2 regions of the Cohnella sp. GCM10020058 genome follow, and region 1 is predicted to be linked to the other one. Evidence: a T-box and tRNA genes for the amino acid it is inferred to sense, from the RefSeq annotation. Region 1 holds a T-box; the other holds one or more tRNA genes.
The links. The T-box of region 1 lies ahead of argS (arginine--tRNA ligase). A T-box ahead of a tRNA ligase gene usually reads a tRNA of that ligase, here a tRNA-Arg.

Region 1 (5,398 bases):
CAACCAGACTGCGCCCTCTTCTTCATACACGTGACCTTTCGCGCGCAGCGCTTCAAGTGCGGCTTCCACCTTGCCCGTCTGATAAAGCGAAGTCTCGCTATACCAGCTGTCGAAGCTCACGCCGAACCGGCCGAGGTCACGCTTGATCTTGTCCAACTCGCGCTCGAGGCCGTAGCTGCGGAAATAGTCGAAGCGCTCTTCCTCCGTCTTTTCCAGCAAGCGCGCGCCTTCGCGCTCTGCAAGCTCCTTGGCGAAGCCGATAATATCTTCGCCGTAGTAGCCGTCCTCCGGCATCGCCGCATCCTCGCCGAGCGCCTGGCGGTAGCGCGCCTCGATGGAACGGGCCAGGTTGTTGACCTGGTTGCCCGCGTCGTTAATATAGTATTCGCGCGAAACGTCGTAGCCCGCAAACGCGAGCACATTGCACAACGCGTCGCCGACCGCGGCGCCGCGCGCGTGGCCGAGATGCAGGCTGCCCGTCGGATTCGCGCTGACGAATTCGACCTGCACTTTGCGCCCGTTGCCTGCGTCCGTACGGCCGTAACCGCCGCCCTGCTCCAGCACGGATGCGACGACAGGCAGCAGATAGCGCTTGTCCATGCGGAAATTGATGAAGCCCGGACCCGCGATTTCCGCGGACGTGACGTTCGCCTTCGCCTTGTCCAGGTGCTCGATGATCGCGGTGGCGATCTCGCGCGGATTTTTCTTCGCAATGCGCGTCAGCTGCATGGCCGCGTTGGTGGCCAGGTCGCCGTGCGCCTTGTCGCGCGGCACTTCGATGACGATCGCCGGCACCTGCTCCCGCTCCACGACCCCCGCGTTGACCGCGGCTTCCGCGATCGCTTCTTTTAACACCTCGTATGTCTGCTCCAGCACGTTCATGAACTTATTCCTCCTGTATATCCAGTCCGATCTCGAACCGGCCCATCTCCTGATCCTCATTGCGCATATCGTAGCGCCAGAACAGCGTACCGCCGGCATCCGTTAACGCCGCCGTCAGCTCGTGCGTGAAAGCCTCCACGGCCATCGAGCCCTGGGGCAAGCGCACCGCGCCCGGCGTCGCCGCGCCCAGCCGAAACGTCTGCTCCACGCCGACCTCTCCCTGCCGGACGACGCGCACGTCGCCTTTTAGGATCGAGACCGTCATCGCATCCGGGCAACGCAGCACCCAGCCCGTCGCCATCCGGAACCACTGCCCCGTCAGCCGCTCCTCCGACCATACGCCGGATTCGCCGCCGTGCCGGCTGCGGAACACGACCGTCACGCGCCTGTAGTCCGGCATTCCGATCCGCTCCCGTCTGTCCGATTGTCTGTTATTACTATATACACAACGCTCTTTGAATTCAACGACGGAGGGCGCTCGCCCCTCTTGCCCCCGCCGCCCTCGGCATGCTATGATATGGGCCAATATCCGATCGACGATGAACGGGAGAGTACCGGATCGTATAGCCGTACCAGAGAGCCGGAGGGGTGGAACCCGGCACGGCGGGATCTTCGGGAAGCGGACCCGGGAGTCGGTCGCCCGAACCGGCGAGGCGTCATGGCCTCAACTCCGGCAGTAGGGCGATCCGGCCATGCGGCCGTTATCCTATCGAGCGGCGTCCGGCGCAGACCATCTGCCCGGGCGCTATAAGAGTGGTACCGCGGACTAACCTCCGTCTCTTGATGAGACGGGGGTTTTTTGCGTTCGGATTGTGCGTCTCGAATAAAGCGAAGGAGGACATCGACATGCTGTTAGAACAAGCCGCAGCACTGCTGCAACCCCACGTACCGTTAGAAAAGGAGGCGCTGCTCCGCCGGCTCGAAACGCCTCCGGAGCCAAAGCTCGGCGACGTCGCATTCCCTTGTTTCGTCCTGGCGAAGCAGCTTCGCCGCGCGCCGGGCGCAATCGCCGCGGAGCTCGCCGATACGCTGTGCGCCGCCGGCAAAGGCGTCCGCGCCGAGGCAGCGGGCGGGTACGTCAATCTGTTTTTTGATCCTGCCGTCTGGTTGGATCGAATCGTCGACGCGGCGATCAAACCCGACTACGGGCGCAGCGACGAAGGCCGCGGTCAACAGGTCGTCATCGACATGTCTTCGCCCAACATCGCCAAACCCCTCGGCGTCGGCCATCTGCGCTCCACAATGATCGGCAATGCGCTGGCCAACCTTTACAGAGAGACCGGGCATGCCGTAACGACCGTCAATCACCTCGGCGATTGGGGCACCCAGTTCGGCAAGCTTATCGTCGCCTACCGCCGCTGGGGCGGCAAGGCAGCGCTCGATGCCGATCCGATCGGCGAGAGCCTGCAGCTTTACGTCCGTTTCCACGAGGAAGCGGCAGCGAATCCGGAACTCGAGGATGAAGCAAGAGAAGCGTTTCTGCGACTGGAGCAGGGGGATGAGGAGACGACCGCGCTCTGGCACTTTTTCGTCCAAGCGAGCATGAAGGAGTTCGAGCGCGTCTACGCACGGCTCGGCGTCCGATTCGACGCGGTGCTCGGCGAGAGCTTTTATAACGACAAGCTGGAGCCTGTATTGGAACGTCTCCGTACGCTGGCGCTGCTCGAAGAGAGCGACGGGGCGCTCGTCGTCAGGCTGGACGAGGAAGGGCTGCCGCCTTGCCTGATTCTCAAGAAAGACGGCGCCACGATCTACCCGGTCCGCGACCTCGCGACCGCGATTTACCGCAAGCATGCGATGAAAGCGAACCGTCTGCTGTACGTCGTCGGTGCCGAGCAGCAGTTGCATTTCAAGCAGGTGTTCGGGGTACTCGGGAAAATGGGAGAACCGTGGACGGGAGACTGCGAGCATGTGCCGTTCGGACTCATGACCGTGGAGGGCAAGAAGATGTCCACCCGCAGGGGAAAGGTCGTCTTCCTGGACGAGGTGCTGGACGAAGCGGTGCGCAGAGCGCGCGAGATCATCGCGGCCAAGAGCCCGGATCTGCCGGATGCGGACGAGGTCGCCGAGGCCGTAGGCATTGGCGCGGTCGTGTTCGGCGATCTGAAAAACCGCAGGCAACTGTCCATAGACTTCAAACTTGAAGAGGTCGTCAGCTTCGATGGCGAAACGGGACCTTACGTGCAGTATACGCACGCGAGGATCGCCAGCCTGCTGCGCAAGGGCGGCTTCCTGCCCGAACCGCCGCTCGGGGAAAAAGGCGCGAACATCTCGGTAGAGGGCGTCGCCATGGCGGAGGCTGCTTGGGCTTGCGCCAAGCGACTCACGCAGTGGGGCGTTGCAGTGAGCGAGGCGGTGCGGGACAACGAGCCGTCGGCCGTGGCCCGTTATCTGCTGGAGCTGGCGCGTGACTTCAATCGCTTTTACCACGACGGAAAAGTAATCCAGCCGAACGACGAGCCCGGCACGCAGGCGCGCTTGCGTCTGTCGGCGGCGGTCGGCTCCTTGCTGGGCCGCGGCTTGAAGCTGCTGGGCATTGCCGCGCCGGAGCGCATGTAAATGTAGCCGGCAAAAGGACGGATGAGTGCGTTTCGGCGGGTGCGTTAGCGCCCAAAAGCAAGCCACGGACTCACCAGCTGCCTCACCCGGCGACAAATGTCCGAAGATAGCCGATCCGCAGGTGCCGCCTTTAGCCGAAAAATCCGGCTATCTCGCGCCTTGCCGAGCCCCAGGCACCGACGTTAGCCGGAAAAACCGATTATCTCGCGCCATATTGCCGACGTTAACGCCCATATGCGCTTATCTGCCCAGTCTGGCGTGCTGCGGAGTTGGCGTTAATGCCTAATTGCGCTTATTGGCATCTTTCCGAATGTTGCGAAGGCGGCGTTAGTGCCCATGCGCACTTATCTTCAGCCGCAGGGCACGCACAGCAGGCGTGTTAGCGCCTATACGCACTTATCTCCAGCTGCAATGCCCGCAAAGCAAGCGCGTTTGCGCCGCAAACGCGCTTATCTCCGCGGAACGCCCTCCACGACTAACGAACCCGCGTCTCCGTCAACTGGAACTGTCCGACCAGTTGCCGCAGGAAGGCGGTGATGCCTTCGACGCTGTGCGACGTATGCCGCACGCCGAGGATCTCGCCGAGCAGCGCCTGCACCTTGGTCTCGACCTCGGCAGAGATGGCGCGGTTCTCCTTGCTGACGTCGGCGATCTTCTCCATCAAGGCGACGACCTCGTCCACGACCTGCGTCTTCATCGCTTCCTCCGACTTGGCAGCGACGAGCGTCTCGGATGCAACGGCGACAAGCTCCGTGCCTTCCTCAACCACGCGGGTGCCCTCTTCCATCGAGGCGGAGGCAAGCTTCGCGTGGTCGTATATTTTGGCCACGATCGCGTTGACTTCTTCCGTCGACCGCCGCGTCGAGTCGGCCAGCTTGCGAATCTCGCCTGCGACGACGGCGAAGCCGCGCCCGTGCTCGCCGACGCGCGCCGCTTCAATAGAAGCGTTAAGCGCGAGCAGATTGGTCTGTGCATTGATCTCCTCGATGACCGAGAGCACGCTGCGGATCTCGCCTGCCGTATCGATGAACAAGCGGATCGTGCCGTTCGTCTGCGCGACGCGGTCCGAGATCTGCGACATTTTGCCGCCGATCCGTTCGACCTCGCCCTGCGCGACTTCGATCTGCACCGCAGCCTTCCGTTCGAGCTTGGCCAGCGTCTCCCGCATCTCGCCGGCCACGTCCTTGGCGACGTCGATATCCTTCAGTTGGCGGCGGAGACTGCGGATCATATCGTGGATGCGCTCGCTGACCCGCTCCGTCGAACCGGCCGTAGAAGCGGCGGTCTCGTACATGAGCCGCTGGCTGCTGGATACATCGGATGCGGCAAGCCGCACCTGCAGCATGATGCCCTCGAGCGAGTCGATCATATTGTTAATCCATTTCGCCAAGTCGCGAATTTCATCGTCGTCGTATTCTGCCGTTCGTATCCGCTGCGTCAGGTCGCCTTTGCCTTCGGCATTGATCCGGATGAACTTGCTCAGGCTTCGCAGCGGCTCGGACACGCGGCGGTCGCTCCTGCGATTTACCAGCGTGATGCCACCCCAACCGGCGGCCAACGTCAAGGCAAGCTCGCATAAGGCTGTCCATACGGGGGACAACTCAGATGAGAGATAGCCGACAAACGCCGCCGATAATACCGAAAATGCGACGACTCCGAACCACAACGGCTTCGCAAGCCGCACCGACACGCTGCGAATCCGGTACACTTCCTCCAGATCTCCCTCGCACATCATGCCCCACCGGTCCGGACAATGCGGCAGCTCGAAGGTCACCCCTTTGCCGATGACGGGAATGTGACGGTAATCCGAGTAGCCGGGAAATTCGACGAACAGATTGCTGCCGTTGCGGATCGTGCTGGCGACCCCCGGATGAAGCTGTCCGGTGGCCGGATCGGTGAACACAAGCTCGAGTTCGGTATGCTCCTTGACGGACACGATGCCCCAGTCGGTGGTGAC
Region 2 (5,398 bases), on a different contig from region 1:
ACATCCTGCTGGGCGCGCCGTCGACGCCGGAAGAGCTTGCGGGCGCGCTGCATGCCGCCGTGCTCGAGGAGGATATTGCAGGACTGCGGGATGGGCTAGAGACGATGGTGGGACCGCGGGGCGTGAAGCTGTCCGGCGGACAGGCGCAGCGCACGGCTGCGGCGCGCATGCTGGCGAGGGACGCACAGCTGTACGTCTTCGACGACTTGTCCTCCGCGCTTGATGTAGACACCGAGCGGCGGCTGTGGGAGCGCCTGTTCAAGGCGAAGGGCAGCGCGACCTGCCTCGTCGTTTCCCACCGCAAGGCGGCCTTGGCGCGAGCAGACCGAATCGTGCTGCTGAGCGACGGCCGGATCGAGGCGCAGGGCACGGCGAAGGAGCTGCTGGCTTCGAGCGAGAGCTTCCGCAAGCTCTGGCAAGGGGAGAGCGCGGAGGAAATCGGGGGAAAGTAAAATCAGCGAGGAGGCAGAAGAGGTATGGAGAACAAAGAGCGTTTTACCGATCGTGTGGAAACTTATGTGAAGTACAGGCCGAGTTATCCGGAGGCTGCCATCGATTACTTGTACGGGGAGGCCGGCCTCCGGCGCGATTCGCAAGTTGTGGACATCGGCGCGGGCACCGGAATATTCTCGCGGTTGCTGTTGGAGCGAGGGACGGCGGTCACGGCCGTCGAGCCGAACCGGGCGATGCGCGAGGAAGCGGAGCGGGCGCTCGGCGGCTACGCGGGCTTCAAGGCGGTGAACGGCGCGGCGGAGCAGACGGGGCTGCCGGACGCTTCGGCGGACTTTATCGTTTCCGCCCAGGCGTTCCACTGGTTCGATCAGGCTGCGGCGAAGCGGGAGTTCCATCGGCTGCTGCGGCCGGCAGGGAAGGCGGCGCTGATCTGGAACACGCGGCTTACGAGCGGCTCGCCGTTCCTGGAAGCGTACGAGGCGCTATTGCTGCGTCTGGGCACCGACTACGCGACGGTGAACCACCGCAATATTACGCCGGATCAGCTGGCCGCATTCTTCGTACCGGGCACCAAGCGCGAGGCGCGGTTTCCCAACCGCCAGCTGTTCGACTTCGACGGCCTGAGCGGACGGCTGCGTTCTTCTTCGTATACCCCCGTACCCGGTCACCCGAACTATGAGCCGATGATGCGCGACCTGCGCGACATCTTCGATCGTTATCAGCAGGACGGATACGTTTCTTTTGATTATGAGACGGAGATTTACTCGGGCTCCGTATAGCGCGCTGCGGGATAAAACGACTGCGGGACGCGTCGGGGGCATATCCCGGCTCGTCCGGCGGTTCGTCCGGGCAAAGGCGCTTTCGTCTCCTCGTTGTCGAAAAGCATTTTCGCATTTTTAAATTTTCGCTTGCATTATTCCGGAGGACTTGCTAATATTAGAAATTGCTTTTGGAAAAAAGCTAACGAAGACGGCGCAGCTTACTTTGCCCCCCGACTGATCGCCATGCGCGGAAATAGCTCAGTGGTAGAGCATCTCGTTGCCAACGAGAAGGTCGCGGGTTCGAATCCCGTTTTCCGCTCCATCTTATGCGCCCTTAGCTCAGCTGGATAGAGCGTCAGACTACGAATCTGAAGGCCGGGAGTTCGAATCTCTCAGGGCGCGCCACTTTTTTTCATACTGTCGGGACGTAGCTCAGCTTGGTAGAGCACCTGGTTTGGGACCAGGGGGTCGCATGTTCGAATCGTGTCGTCCCGACCACTTGATTGCCCGGATGTCTTTCAATATAAAAACGCCTGAAAGCTTACTTCGGTAAGCTTTTTTAATTTCATTTCATGCCCGACGCCATGCGCGCGAGTGAAGAAACAACGCTGCGGAGCCAAAGAGCCTCGGCAACGTTGTTTTTTATATCGGCCCCTCCTCTAGTTGTCAGGAATTAGAATGTTCCAGACACAGATTTGCGAACTTCTCCACAATAACGTCAGGTGAATCGAGTCCGAGCCAGAACATGCTCATATTTTCCTCCAACGTATTCCATACCCGATCCTCAAACAACTCGTTGATAAAATAATTGTTGTCCATTCTGTCAGGCGACAAGTTCAACAGCCGCAAGTAGGCTTCCGGTTTAGCGTTGCGGTTAATCGGCTCTTTGACCGAAAGAAACAACGTGTTTTCGGTTAATGCACGCTGCGTTTCGTCAGCCAGCGCGGTACGGACGAATGCGCCGGCCAGCTGCGCGTTCTCGCTGGAGGCCGGAATCATGAAGGCATTCGCCAGCAACAATGTGGAAGCATCGTTGTCGAACGGCAATGGAATGACGCGCGGCATGAAGTCGATATCGACATTTTGCCAATTGGCCATTTCCAGCATGGTCGTAAGGACCATGGCGGATTTGCCGTGGATGAAAGGGGTGCGCGGCCAGACCATCTCCGGGAAGGTGGTGGCGATCCGTTTGCGGAAGAACAAATCCCGGATAACGGACAAAGACTGCAGCAGCACCTCTGTTTGCCGGTCGATATTGCCGGGCGCGAACCCGTTCATCAAGGCGAAAGCCAGCCAACGGTTGATCACAGGATGCATGGAAAACCCGTATTGCGTCGTAATCCCGTCCTGAACGACGGTCAGCTTGGCGGCCGCGGAGACAAAGTCGTCGAAGTTCCACTGCTTTTCCGGGATCGGAATGCCGTGACGCTTGAACAGCTCTGGATTGCAAGCGAAAAAGGCGGACGAAAAAGTGAACGGGGCGGCCATGATCCGGTCCCCGGCAGCGAAATGTTTCATGATTTTCGGATAGACGGTGTCGATCTGTCCGGTAAGAAAAGGCGACAAATCGACGAAATCCGCAAGGTTGCTCATCTTCGAGAACTGCATGTCCGGCACCAGGATGAGATCCGCGATCAGCCCCATCTCGCTGCCGGAACGGAACGATTCCCAGAACTTGTCGACCGGCAAGCCGTGCACTTTCACTTCGACATCCGGATATTGACGTTCGAACGCTTCGACGAAGACGGGCAAGCCGTGATCGAGAAAAAAGGCCGGCGAAGGGGTCAGAATTCGCAAGGTTCGCCGTTTGTCTCCGGCAATGACGAGATCCTCCGGCACCAAGGTGCCCAGGCCGGCACGTTTCTCGATCAGCCCATCGGCGAGAAGCAGCGAAAGGGCGTGGCGTACGGACTTGCGGCTGATGCCGTAGCGGCTGCTTAATTCATTCTCGGGAAGCAGAAATTCGCCGGGCTTGATGATGCCGGTGCCGATCTGCTCTTTCAGCGTCTTGTATAGTTTGGTGTACAGAAATTCGCTTTCTCTTTTCATAGGGCCCCTCTTCTCGTCGAATTAAAGACGCGTTATCGTGCGGGCGCCGAAAAAACGCATTGACAGGCTGTCTTTTGCTCTCTAGTATAAAGGGTACAGGTTCGATACATGTTACCTGTTTAGCGCTCCTGTATTATAACACTTTTCGAGGGTCAATGAAAGGAAAAAACCGGAAAACAAAGGAGATGAGGCTGTTTTATTACTTTTTGAGCAAACCTTAGGTATTTATTGATCCAAATTCCAACTTTTATCGGGGAGGGCCTAAAAAAATGCGCAAGTTTTCATTGATTTGGACTGCCGCTCTAACCATTGCCCTGACGTTGAGCGCCTGCGGCAACGGAAGCAAGGGCGCAAACGGATCGTCATCTCCCGACAATGCCGCGACAAGCGCCGCTAGCGGTAATCAAAGCGCCGCCAAAGTGCCGATCAAACTCTGGGTTTATCCGATGATGAACGGCATTAACGGCGACGGAACCGGCAACCCGGACGACTGGGCCAAGGAATATGCCCGTCAATTCCAAGCGCAGTATCCGAACGCCGACATTTCGGTGGAGCTGCTCGATTGGGCGGGCGGTACGGAAAAAATCGACGTTGCCGTGGCTGCAGGGTCGCCGCCGGATCTCGTCTACACGATCAACAATTTCGGCGGCGTGACGAAGTACGGCAAACTTGGCGTGCTGGAGCCGATCGACGACTATTTGGAGCAAAGCGACTGGGACGATTATTCGGACGCCGTTAAAGGCGCCCTTCAATATAAAAACAAAACATACATGTGGCCTTGGCTGAAGATGGTGTCGGCCGTGGCAGTCAACATGGACCTGTTCAAAGAACGCAACGCGACGGCGCTGCTGCCGCTGGATCGCGAGCTGCGGGACTGGACGTTCGACGAGTTTCTCAAGGCCGCCCAGGCCACGACTTTCAGCCGCAACGGCGGAAGCAATCCTGACGTTTACGGAACGGTCGTGTGGGGGAAGGACGCGCCATTCTACATGTATTTGAACGGATTGACCAATGGCGGCAACATCGTGAATTCGACGTTCGAAAAGGCGACCATTACGGACAAGCCGTTTGAAGAGGGGCTTCAGTTCACGATCGACCTCGCGAACAAGCACAAGGTGGCGCCTCCGGGAGGCGCGGGAATCAGCGCCATGAACGCCAAGGAGATGTTCTTGAACCAGCAGATCGCCATGATGCCCGACGCTCCGTTCCTGCTTGAGGAAGCGAAAAGCGCGCCCAAACCGTTCGAAATTGCGTTTGTGGCTCCGCCTCACGGAGCGAACCAGCCGACCGCGGCCTGGAACAACGTCGGAGGCTTCATCGTTTTTAAGCAGCAAAACGAAGAGAAGAAAAAATTGGTCATGGAATTCGCCCGGTTCATTACGAACAGCGAAAACTCCAAAATCGTCAAGCAGATCGGCACGTTCCCTGCCCGCAATTCTTCGGGCAACCTGTACAGCGACGACCCGGTCATGACGTATTTCGACAAGCTTTCCAATTACGGCAATTCGGTATTTTCGCGCTCGTTCGGTCTGGTCGATGTCGGCGATTGGGAGAAGGAAATCCAGGCCATGCTGATCGGCGGCAAGAAGGTCGGCGATTCGCTGGCGACGCTGGACGGCATTTTGCAGAAAAAAATGCAAGAGTAGACGAATTAAAAGAATAAGCGGAGAAGTTCTCCCGGTTGCCGAATGGAAGAAACCGGGAGAACGGACGCTTAAGACGACCGGTTTGGGGTGAAATGCGATGTACCGACTGCGGAAAGCGCTTCCGGGTTACCTGTTTCTATTGCCGTCTTGCGTGTTGTTCGCCGTGTTTATGTTTACGCCCATTTTCCGGGGACTTCAGCTCAGCTTCCAGCAATGGACGGTCTCCGGCTATGAATGGGTCGGCTTTAGCAATTACAAAACGGTGTTCAGCGACGCATTTTTCTGGAAATCGCTAGGGATTACCGGTATTTTTACGGTCATTACCGTAGCGGCCGGTTTGGTGCTGTCGCTGGCAGCAGCCTTTGCGATCGACCCGTTCAAGGAAAAGACGCAAAATGTGTTCAAGGCGGCATTCTATTTGCCGAGCGTGGCACCGATTGTCATCGTATCGATCATCTGGCTGTGGCTGTATCATCCGTCCTTCGGCTT

Region 2: it encodes a tRNA-Arg, which carries the amino acid that the T-box ahead of argS (arginine--tRNA ligase) is inferred to sense. The anticodon was not compared.

What each region holds. Positions count from the first base shown of each region.
Region 1 is NZ_JBHUJV010000004.1:482,858-488,255, reverse strand. Features, by position in the region: gene argS (arginine--tRNA ligase) at 1-882, opposite strand, end outside; gene ACFSR7_RS08510 (DUF1934 family protein) at 887-1,282, opposite strand; T-box leader at 1,413-1,666, shown strand; gene argS (arginine--tRNA ligase) at 1,729-3,441, shown strand; gene ACFSR7_RS08500 (methyl-accepting chemotaxis protein) at 3,917-5,398, opposite strand, start outside.
Region 2 is NZ_JBHUJV010000006.1:3,697-9,094, forward strand. Features, by position in the region: gene ACFSR7_RS08620 (ABC transporter ATP-binding protein) at 1-452, shown strand, start outside; gene ACFSR7_RS08625 (class I SAM-dependent methyltransferase) at 477-1,232, shown strand; tRNA gene ACFSR7_RS08630 (tRNA-Gly) at 1,462-1,536, shown strand; tRNA gene ACFSR7_RS08635 (tRNA-Arg) at 1,543-1,619, shown strand; tRNA gene ACFSR7_RS08640 (tRNA-Pro) at 1,636-1,712, shown strand; gene ACFSR7_RS08645 (extracellular solute-binding protein) at 1,881-3,263, opposite strand; gene ACFSR7_RS08650 (ABC transporter substrate-binding protein) at 3,533-4,909, shown strand; gene ACFSR7_RS08655 (carbohydrate ABC transporter permease) at 5,007-5,398, shown strand, end outside.